Regions from separate parts of the Streptomyces sp. NPDC002536 genome, predicted to be linked through region 1. Evidence: riboswitches for the same ligand, from Rfam matches in the RefSeq annotation. Region 1 holds a riboswitch; the other holds the start of a gene.

The links. A riboswitch is a leader RNA that binds a small molecule or an ion and turns the genes downstream of it on or off. The one in region 1 is predicted to bind cyclic di-AMP.
Region 2: linked by a shared signal. The riboswitch ahead of ACWD4B_RS10015 (peptidoglycan DD-metalloendopeptidase family protein) and the one ahead of ACWD4B_RS10840 (transglycosylase family protein) in region 1 are both predicted to bind cyclic di-AMP.

The regions. Positions count from the first base shown of each region.
Region 1 is NZ_JBSFWU010000021.1:68,215-73,610, reverse strand. Features, by position in the region: gene ACWD4B_RS10855 (DUF501 domain-containing protein) at 1-269, opposite strand, end outside; gene ACWD4B_RS10850 (FtsB family cell division protein) at 332-802, opposite strand; gene eno (phosphopyruvate hydratase) at 895-2,175, opposite strand; gene ACWD4B_RS10840 (transglycosylase family protein) at 2,423-3,181, opposite strand; cyclic di-AMP (ydaO/yuaA leader) riboswitch at 3,185-3,364, opposite strand; gene ACWD4B_RS10835 (transglycosylase family protein) at 3,626-4,666, opposite strand; gene ACWD4B_RS10830 (cytochrome P450 family protein) at 4,780-5,396, opposite strand, start outside.
Region 2 is NZ_JBSFWU010000019.1:53,148-58,543, forward strand. Features, by position in the region: gene ACWD4B_RS10005 (DEAD/DEAH box helicase) at 1-521, shown strand, start outside; gene ACWD4B_RS10010 (PP2C family protein-serine/threonine phosphatase) at 793-1,917, shown strand; cyclic di-AMP (ydaO/yuaA leader) riboswitch at 2,071-2,238, shown strand; gene ACWD4B_RS10015 (peptidoglycan DD-metalloendopeptidase family protein) at 2,251-3,348, shown strand; gene ACWD4B_RS10020 (MFS transporter) at 3,451-4,926, shown strand; gene ACWD4B_RS10025 (aldo/keto reductase) at 4,963-5,396, shown strand, end outside.

The DNA.
Region 1 (5,396 bases):
AGGCGTGCGGTCATCTCCTTCATGACCCCCTCCGCCTCCAGCGTGCCGATGGCGGAGGACGCCTTCGGGCACGTCAGGTAGTAGAGCGTCGGGAACGGCGTGCCGTCCTCCAGCCGCGGTGCGGTCTCGACGACGTCGGGGTTGCCGCAGGGGCAGCGGTGGGCGATCGCCCGCAGGCCGCGCGGCGGGCGGCCGAGCTGCTGCTGGAACGCCTCGATGTCCGCGGCGGTCGGCTCGGTGGGCTCGGTCTGGGGAGGAGGGGTGTCCATGTGCTCGCTCGTGCTCGGGGTTCTCGGAAGGGAAGGCCAGGGGCCGAGGATACGGGGCGGCGTCAGCGCGCGGCGTCCGCCGAGTCCACCCCGTCCCAGAGGTTGCTGTACCAGGGGCGGTCGGCGGCGCCCTGGTCCTTGGGCCGCTTCGCGGCACCGCCGCCGTCCAGCACGGTGAAACCGGTCTCCCCGGGGCGCACGTAGTGCAGGTGCTCGCGCGCCTGCTGCTCCACGTACGCCGGGTCCTCCAGCCGGGCCTTCTCCTCGCTCAGCTGCTTGACCTGCTGCCGGGCCCGGTCCGACTGCCGCCGCTGGTCGGCGATCTCGGTGCGCTGGGTGACCCACTGCCGCATGGGGTACGCGAGCGCGACGACGAGGGAGCAGACGACGAGCGCCAGGAGCGCCGCCCGGCCGGTGAGCCGGCTGCGCCGGGGCGACCGCGCGCGGTAGACCCGGGCGGCGGTCGGCCCCTGTACGAGCGCGGTGCCGAGCGCCCTGAGCCTGGTCGCGGTGGAGGACCGTTCCGCCGCCACGTAAGCCTCCCCATGGTCTGGTTACGCAAAGCCGTCCCCGGCCACGGTACGGGACCGTGGCCGAGGACGGGGTGAGGCTGGAGGCTTTGGTGTCAGCCCTTGAAGCGCGGGAACGCCGAACGGCCCGCGTACACCGCGGCGTCGTCGAGGATCTCCTCGATGCGCAGCAGCTGGTTGTACTTGGCGACGCGCTCGGAGCGGGCCGGGGCACCGGTCTTGATCTGGCCGCAGTTGGTGGCGACGGCCAGGTCGGCGATGGTGACGTCCTCGGTCTCGCCGGAGCGGTGGGACATCATGCACTTGAAGCCGTTGCGCTGGGCCATCTCGACCGCGTCGAGGGTCTCGGTCAGCGAACCGATCTGGTTGACCTTGACCAGCAGGGCGTTGGCGCTGCCCTCCTCGATGCCGCGGGCGAGGCGCTCGGGGTTGGTGACGAACAGGTCGTCACCCACGAGCTGGACCTTGGTGCCGAGCTTGTCGGTGATGGTCTTCCAGCCGGCCCAGTCGTCCTCGAACAGCGGGTCCTCGATGGAGACGAGCGGGTACGCGTCGACGAGCTCGGCGTAGTACTCGGTCATCTCGGCCGCGGTGCGGTCCTTGCCCTCGAACTTGTAGACGCCGTCCTTGTAGAACTCGGAGGCGGCCACGTCGAGCGCGAGCGCGATGTCCTGGCCGGGGGTGTAGCCGGCCTCCTTGATGGCCTCGAGGATGAGGTCGAGGGCCTCGCGGTTGGAGCCCAGGTTCGGGGCGAAGCCGCCCTCGTCGCCGAGGCCGGTGGCCAGGCCGCGGCCCTTCAGGACCTTCTTGAGGGTGTGGTAGACCTCGGTGCCCCAGCGCAGGGCCTCGGAGAAGGACTCGGCGCCGATCGGCGCGATCATGAACTCCTGGATGTCCACGTTGGAGTCGGCGTGCGAGCCGCCGTTCAGGATGTTCATCATCGGAACGGGCAGCAGGTGCGCGTTCGGGCCGCCGAGGTAGCGGAAGAGCGGCAGGTCGGACGCCTCGGAGGCGGCGTGCGCGACGGCCAGGGAGACGCCCAGGATGGCGTTGGCGCCCAGGGAGCCCTTGTTCTCGGTGGCGTCCAGGTCGAACATGGCCTGGTCGATCAGGCGCTGCTCGGTGGCGTCGTAGCCGACGAGCTCCGGGCCGATCTGCTCGATGACGGCCAGGACGGCCTTCTCGACGCCCTTGCCCAGGTAGCGCTTGGGGTCGCCGTCACGGAGCTCGATGGCCTCGAAGGCACCGGTGGAGGCGCCGGACGGCACGGCGGCACGGCCCGTGGAGCCGTCGTCGAGGCCGACCTCGACCTCGACCGTGGGGTTGCCTCGCGAGTCGAGGATCTCGCGAGCTACGACGACGTCGATGGACGGCACGAGGGTCTCCTTCGTGTGTGCTGGAGTTCTGCAGCACGAGCCTAACGGCCCCGGAGGCTGCGCCCGCCCTCGGCCCGCGACCCGTGCCGAAAATTGGCACAAAAGCCGAGATCACGGGGCGATTGGCCGGTGCGTTCGCCCAGCGGGGACGTGATCTTGCGCAGGTCCCGGAACGGCGGAGCCCCGCTCCGATGCGGCTCGGGGGGAGGACGCATCGGAGCGGGGCGGTCCGCTGGGGCGGTGAAGCTCAGCTGAGGTGCAGCTTCTGGCCCGGGAAGATCAGGTCGGCGTTGTCGACGATGTCCTTGTTGCGGTCGAAGAGCTTCTCCCAGCCGCCCTTGACGTGCTGGGCGTCGGCGATCGTCCCGAGGGTGTCGCCTTCCTTGACCGTGTACTCGCCGTCGCCCGTCTTGACGTCCTTCGCCTTCGGGGCGGCGTGCTTCGGCGTGTACTGCTTCGCCGGGGTCTCGTCGGACGAGTCGTCGTCGGAGGACTCCTGCTGCGGCTTGGCGTGCTTCGGGGCCGCCTGGCGCTCGCTGCGGTCGGCGTGGCTCTTGCTCGACCAGTTGTTGCGCTCGGACTTCGAGGACTTCGACGAGGAGCCGGAGTCGTCGGAGGTGTCCACGTCGGCCTTGGCGCCGCCGGAGGACAGGTTGCCCGCACCGGCGCAGCCCCAGGCGCCCGGGCCCTGCATGGCGAGCAGCTTCTCGGCGGTGGCGATCTGCTGGCTCTTGGAGGCGAGGTCGGCGCGCGGGGCGTACTTGGTGCCGCCCGCGGCTGCCCAGGAGGAGTTCGAGAACTGCAGGCCGCCGTAGTAACCGTTGCCGGTGTTGATCGACCAGTCGCCACCGGACTCGCACTGGGCGACCTTGTCCCAGGTGGAGACCGAGGCGGCGTTGGCGGAGGTTGCGACCATCAGCGGGGCGGCCACGGCGACGCCGGCGACCCCGGCGAGCGTGACGATGCGGACGGCCTTGGACGGACGGCGATGCTTGCCCTTGGACATGAGTCGTTTCCTCACCGGCGCCTACGAGGTGAGCTGTCGGGTTCGGGCTGTGAGTTTGCCCGGCCCAGTGGCTTGCGCGCACCGGGCTTCACCCCTAGCCGCTCCGGCTTGCCGGTCTGCACCGGCGGCCGTTGCGGCGACCTACCTTGGTTCCCCCGCTCCTGCCTACGGCGCTTGCGCGACGGTTCCCGCGGCCGTCGGCAGGATTCGGCGTGACGACCGTGGTGCTCGCGATGGCGAGCGGTGATGACGGTAAACACAGGCGGCCGACGGGTTCAAACCCCTCTTTTCAGCCACCACTGACTGCAGTTACCCCTGGGAACCTGATGTTTCCGCAGGTGGGAGGTGGTGCGCGGAGAACGGACCGAGGCCGTCCAGCCAAAAGTCAACGAGAGCCTTGTCTCATTTTCCCGCGTGAACGGACATTCGACCCGAACTGCCGCACTACCGGCCCAGATCGAGGCGCTGACCAGGCTGGATGAGGTCGGGATCGGTTCCGACGGTCTTTTGATTGTTCTCGTACAACGAGTGCCAACCGCCCTTCACCGAATGGTCTTCCGCGATGACTGACAGGTTGTCACCGGGGCGCACGGTGTAGTCGTGGTCGGAGGGGCCACCGGTGCGGGCGTCCGAACCTCCGCGCGAAACACGCCCGTCGTCGCCGGAACGGGGCGGCTCCGCGCGGTGCTTGCCGTTGCCGGAACCGGTGTCCCCGGTGCCGGGGCCGGAGTTCGACGGAGCGTCGGACGGGGTGCCGGACGGCGTGCCGGGCAGGGACGGGTGCGGGTTCGCCGGGTCCGTGGAGGGCGTGCCGGACGGGGTGCCCGAGGGCGTGCCGGAGGGCGCCGTGGAGCCCGTCGACGGCGTGGGGGCCGGGTCGTCCTTGCGGTGCCTGCCGTGCGACCGGTCGTCGTCGGAGGGCGAGGGCGACGGGGTCGCCGGGCTCGTGGAAGCGGGACCGCCGGGCGTGGCCGTGCCGGGCGCCGGCTTCGTGTCCCCGGACGCGCCGTCGGACGGCGCTGAGGACGACGGCTCGTGCACCGGCGGAGCCTTGCGCTCCGGCGCGGGCGCCCTGGGTGCCGGGGTCTGGGTGGCACCCGGGTCCACCTCCGGCGCCTTGCTCCCGCGGGACAGGCCCGCGCTCGCGCCGCAGCCGCCCCACGCGCCGGCGCCCTGGCCGTCGAGCATGCTCTCGGCGACGGCTATCTGCTGGGAGCGGCTGGCGAGGTCGGGGCGCGGGGCGTACGCACGGCCGCCGTTCTGCTCCCACGCGTCCTGCGAGATCCCCAGTCCGCCCCCGCCGGCCGCGCTCCAGGTCCCGCCGCTCTCGCACTGGGCGACCTGGTCCCACGTACCGGTGTCGGCCGCGGACGCGCCGGTGGCGGCCAGCAGCGGCATGGCGAGGGCCGAACCCGTCACCCCCGCTGCGACCACGATCGCGGGTGCCTGACGGGGGCGGCGATGTCTTCCGTTGCCTGCGCGCATGCGTGGGCCTCTCGTCTCGGGGCTCATGTGGTCGTCGAACATAGCGACGGCCCCCGGGAGTCACAAGCCGGTGTATCCGAGGTCACGCCGCGGTCACACCACTTGACCGTACGTCATCCGGCAGCGGCCCGGGCCTCCGGTGCGAACTCCACGGGCAGCGTGCGCAGTCCGCGCATGATGAGCCCGCCGCGCCAGCGCAGGTCGTCCGGATCGGCGGCCAGCCGCAGGTCGGGCAGACGGCGCAGCAGGGTCGCGAGCGCCGTCTGCCCCTCCAGCCGCGCCAGCGGCGCCCCCAGGCAGTAGTGGATCCCGTGCCCGTACCCGAGGTGCTGGTTGTCGCGCCGGGCGAGGTCGAGGGTGTCCGGGTCGGCGAACCGCTCCGGGTCGCGGTCGGCGGCGGCCAGCACGACCAGCACCGGGTCGCCCTCGGCGATGCGCTGCCCGCCCAGCGTCAGGGACTCGGTGGCGAAGCGCCAGGTGGCCAGCTCCACCGGGCCGTCGTAGCGCAGGAGTTCCTCGACCCCCGTGGCCAGCAGGCTCTCGTCGCCCTCCGCGAGGGCGTTTTGCAGGCGTTCGCGCTGATCCGGGTTGCGCAGCAGGGCGTAGGTTCCGTTACCGATCAGGTTCACAGTTGTTTCGAAACCGGCAAACAACAGGATGAAGGCCATGGCGGCGGCCTCGTTCTCGGTGAGGTGCTCGCCGTGGTCGCTTGCCCGGATCAGCCCCGAAA
Region 2 (5,396 bases), on a different contig from region 1:
GGGGCATCCACATCGACGGCCTGGACCTGGTCGTCAACATCGATCCGCCGGTCGACCACAAGGACTACCTGCACCGCGGTGGCCGTACCGCCCGCGCGGGCGAGTCGGGGACGGTTGTCACGCTGGTGCTGCCTGAGCAGCGGCGCGAGATGACCCGGATGATGGCGACGGCGAAGATCACGCCGAACGTGGCACGCGTCCACGCGGAGGACCCGGAGCTGGCCCGCATCACGGGGGCCCGTGAGCCGAGCGGGGTGCCGGTCGTCATTGCGCCGCCGGTCGCCGCGACTCCGCCGCGGGCCGCCTCCGGCGGTTCGCGCAGCGGGCGCGGTTCGCGAGGCCGCGGGCGCGGCGGTGCCGGTGCCGGCACCGGTGGTGCCGAGCGCTCGGGCGGCGGCCAGCCGAGTACGCGCACGCGGACGGAGGGTGGCAACCCTGAGCGCTCCCGCCGCCCGCGTCGCGGCGGCGCCGCCGGCAATGGCGGCAATGGCGGTACGAACCGCCGCCCGTCGGCATCCTGACGAGGGGCGCTGCGCGCCCGGCTCCCGCCGCGGCGGCGGGCAGAGGCGCGGGCGCCCTTCCGCCCCGCGCTCAACGCCGCGCAGCGAAGAGGCAGCATGCCTCCTCATCCCTGCCGCAACGGCGCCGAGCCCCTGCGGCGCGGTCCGGCGGTGCCGAATCGCCCGCACCCCACCGCCCCGCGGAGCGCCCCGCGCAGCGGGCCCGGCGGGGACCCCACTCGGCGCACCCCGACTCGCCAGGCCCCGTGCCCGGCGCAACGCTGGGCACGTGATCCGAGGGACGGCACCCGCCACAAACGGCGAAACCCGCCGGGACGGCACCGGCACCCGCCGCGCGGCCCGCAGCCTCCCCGCCGTCCTCATCGTGGGCGGCCTCGTCTTCGACTACCTCACACCCCCCAACTACACCTCCGCTCCCTTCTTCGCCGCAGCCCCGCTCGTCGCAGCGGCCCTCCTCTCCCGCCGCCTCACGCTCGTCACGGCCGCCGTGGCGAGCGCCGCCACCCTCGGCCTGGCCGTGGTCCGCACCACCATCGGCGTCGGCGAGCGCATCACCGAGGTCGTCACCGTCGTGACGGTCTGCGTCCTCGCCCTCGGCATCAACCACGTCGTCCGCCGCAGCGACCGCCGCCTCGCCTCCGCGCGCGGCATCGCGGAGGCGGCCCAGCGCGCCGTCCTTCCCACGCCCCCGGCCCGCATCGGCGGCCTGCGCGTCGCCGCGCGCTACGTGGCCGCGCACGCCGACGCCCGCATCGGCGGCGACCTCTACGCGGTGCAGGACACCCCGCACGGCGTCCGCCTGATCGTCGGCGACGTCCGCGGCAAGGGCCTCGGCGCGGTCGAGGCCGTCGCCGTCCTCATCGGCGCCTTCCGCGAGGCGGCCGAGCAGGAGCGCACGCTCGAAGGGCTCGCGGCGCGCCTGGAGCGTGCGTTGCAGAGAGAGGGCGCACGGCGCGCCAACCTCGACCAGAGCGAGGGCTTCACGACCGCCGTCCTGGCCGAAGTGCCGCCCGGCGCCCCGTTCCTCCGCCTGGTCAACCGCGGTCACCCGCCCCCGCTCCTGCTCCACTCCGCGGGCCGCATCACCGAGGCGCACCGCGGCCCGGCGGCGCTGCCCCTCGGCCTGGGGGACGTCGGCGCCTGGCCGGACCACGTCCAGGAGTGGGAGTTCCCGCAGGGGACGACGCTCCTGCTCTTCACGGACGGAGTGACGGAGGCGCGTGACGCGGACGGCACCTTCTACGACGCCGGGCGCCGCCTGAGCGGCCGCCAGTTCCGCAGCCCGGACGCGCTCCTGGACGCCCTGACCGAGGACGTCGCGTGCCACACGGGCGGTGAGACGGCGGACGACATGGCCCTGTTGGCGATCCGCCGCGGGCATCCGCACCGTGCGTAATCGATCTTGTTCTGAGCGGCACGCCCACCACATGGCAAAACCTGCCCAAGAGCCCCGTGAATTCACGCTTTCGGCTTGGAAATCGGCTGCCGTGTCTATTAACGTTCGATAACGCAGCGCGGTCGTCAAACCGCCGCAAGAGGCGGCACCGTGCGCCTTCGCCGAATCCCGCACGTCTGGCTACACCCTGCGCGACCAGCAACTTCAGGGAACCGGGGAACCACAACCCTTGGGGTGAATCGGGCCGGCGGCAGCCGGCCCGTAGGGGACCTTCCTCCTCCGAACCCGTCAGCTAACCCGGTAGGCGAGCAGGAAGGAAAGGAGTGCGCCCCGGTGGCGTCCAACAGCCCGTTCCCGGACGGCAGTTCGCACCCTCCGTATGCTCCGCACGACCCTCATGACCCGTACGCTTCGTACGAACGTGCGCCCGCCGCCGGCCCCGGGGAATGGAACCCCGGCGAGGACTCGGCGCCTGCCGCGCGCGGCCGGCACCGGGTCGCGAAACAGCGCGGCGGTTCGATGGCCCGCAGTGGCGCCGTACTCGGCGTGGGCGTCATCGCAGCGGTCGGCGCGGGCGGTATGGCGACTGCCCAGGATCGCCCGGCGCCGCCGATATCCGTGCCGGACGTACCGGATCTGAAGGAACTGCCGGAGATGGCCGGAAAACTGCTCGGAGTGGTCGAAGAGGAATCCCCGGCCCCCGCCGCGTCGCAGGAAGCGTCCGAATCCGCGAACGGTTCCGGCTCCGCATTGGCGCAGAACGCCGCGGACGCCGGCGAAGCGCTGCGCGCCCGCATCCTCCAGCAGGCCGAGCACCAGCAGGACTCGGCCGAGGAGGCCGCCCGCCAGAGCGAGACGAAGGCCGCGGAAGACGCGCACCGCAAGGCCGCGGCCGAAGAGACGGCGAAGGCGGAAGCCGAGAAGCAGACCCGGCCCGAGGAAAAGCAGCAGACTCCGCAAGCTGAAGACAAGGGTGAAGACAAGGCTGGAGACAAAGCCGACCCCGAAACACCGAAGCCCTCGCGGAGCGAACACGGCTCGTACGTCCTCCCCGTCGGCTCGTACACCCTCACCGCGGGTTTCGGGCAGTCGGGAAACATGTGGTCCGCGAACCACACCGGCGAGGATTTCGCCGCCCCGACGGGCACGCCCGTCAAGGCGGTCGGCGGCGGCACGATCACCCAGGCGGGCTGGGCGGGCGCGTACGGCTACCGCATCGTCCTGACGCTCGACGACGGCACGGAGCTGTGGTTCTGCCACCTGTCGTCGATGGTGGTCACGTCCGGCAAGGTGGCGGCGGGCGACGTCATCGGACGGGTCGGGGCGACCGGCAACGTCACGGGTCCGCACCTGCACCTGGAGGTGCGGCCGGACGGCGGCGGGCCGGTGGATCCGCTGCCGTGGCTGCGGGACAAGGGCCTCCAGCCGTAGGGCCTGCCCTGTCGGGACCCCGCCCGGTTCGCACGTTCGTACGCTCACTCGTGCGCACATTTGCCCGAGAATGTTCTGCTTCAAATAGGGCACTCAGATGGTGTGACGACCGCGAGGACCATCTCCACGTCCGTGCCTGCGCGACTCGACCGACTGCCGTGGTCGCGCTGGCACTGGACGGTTGTCATCGGACTCGGGACGGTCTGGATCCTGGACGGCCTGGAGGTGACGGTCGTCGGCAACATCGCCGGCCGCCTCGCCGAGAAGGGCAGCGGCCTGCCGATCAGCTCCGGCGGGGTCACCGGCATGGCGGCCGCACTCTATGTGGCGGGGGCGTGCTCGGGGGCACTCTTCTTCGGACGCCTGACCGATAAATTCGGGCGGAAGAAACTCTTCATGGTGACGCTCGCGGTCTATCTGGCCGCGACGGCGCTGACCGCGGCCTCGTTCAGCTCCTGGTGGTTCTTCACCTTCCGCTTCCTCACGGGCTTCGGCATCGGAGGCGAGTACGCGGCCATCAACTCCGCCATCGACGAACTGATCCCGGCCGCCTATCGCGGCCGCGTCGACCTCATCATCAACGGCAGTTTCTGGCTCGGTGCGATAGGCGGCTCGCTCCTGTCGATACTGATGCTGGATACAGCAATCTTCTCCCGCAGCGTCGGCTGGCGGCTGACCTTCGGCATGGGCGTCATCCTGGGCCTCGTCATCCTGCTCGTACGACGCCAGGTGCCGGAAAGCCCACGCTGGCTGTTCATCCACGGCCGGGGGGAGGAGGCCGAGGAGCTGGTGGACGCCATCGAGCAGCGCATCACCGCCGAGAAGGGCACGCCGCTGCCGCCGGCCGCCGGCCGGATCACCATTCGCCAGCGCGAGAGCATCGGCTTCCGCGTCATCGCCCGCACCCTGTTCAAGGACTACACGAGGCGGGCGATTCTCGGGCTCGCGCTCTTCGTCGGCCAGGCCTTCCTCTACAACGCCATCACCTTCGGCTTCGGCGCGATCCTGACGAAATTCTTCGGCGTCTCGACCTCCCACACCGGCTACTACTTCGCCGTCATAGCCGCGGGCAACTTCCTTGGCCCGTTGTTCCTCGGAACGCTCTTCGACACGCTCGGCCGGCGCATCATGATCTCCTCGACCTATCTGCTGGCGGGCGTTCTCCTCTTCGCCACGGCATATCTCTTCAGCACCGGCAGCCTGAACGCGACCACGCTCACGGCCTGCTGGTCCGTGGTGCTGTTCTTCGCCTCCGCGGGCGCGAGCAGCGCCTATCTGACCGTTTCGGAGATCTTCCCGATGGAGACCCGGGCGATGGCGATCGCCTTCTTCTACGCGGTGGGCACGGCAGCGGGCGGCATCAGCGGCCCGCTGCTCTTCTCCCAGTTGACCAGCAGCGGCGTCATCGGCGACACCGTCCTGGCCTTCGACATCGGCGCCACGCTGATGTGCCTGGCCGGACTGACCGCCGCACTGCTGGCGGTCAGGGCGGAGGGCCGTTCGCTGGAGGACATCGCGGCACCGCTGTCGGTGGCGCCGGACCCTCTCCTGGCGCCGGCACCGGCTCCGACGGAATAACGGAATAGCAGGCCGGTAACGGCAGTTGATCAAGATATGGCTGACAACTTCCGCAAGATCGGCAATCTGTCCGTCCACCCGCTCGCGCTCGGCGGCAACGTCTTCGGCTGGACGGCGGACGAAGCCCAGTCGTTCGCCGTCCTGGACGCCTACGTCGGCGCAGGCGGCAATTTCATCGACACCGCCGACGTGTACTCGGTCTGGGCGCCGGGCAACCAGGGCGGCGAATCCGAGACCATCATCGGCAACTGGCTGGCCGCACGCGGCAATCGGGACGACGTCGTCATCGCGACCAAGGTCGGCGCCGGCATTCCCGAGCCGCGCGGCCTGTCCGCCGATGCCATCAAGTCGGGCGTGGAGGACTCCCTGCGCCGCCTGCGCACGGATCACATCGACCTGTACTACACGCACTACGACGACCTGTCGGTGCCGGTGGAGGAGTTCCTCACGGCCCTGGACGCCCTGGTGAA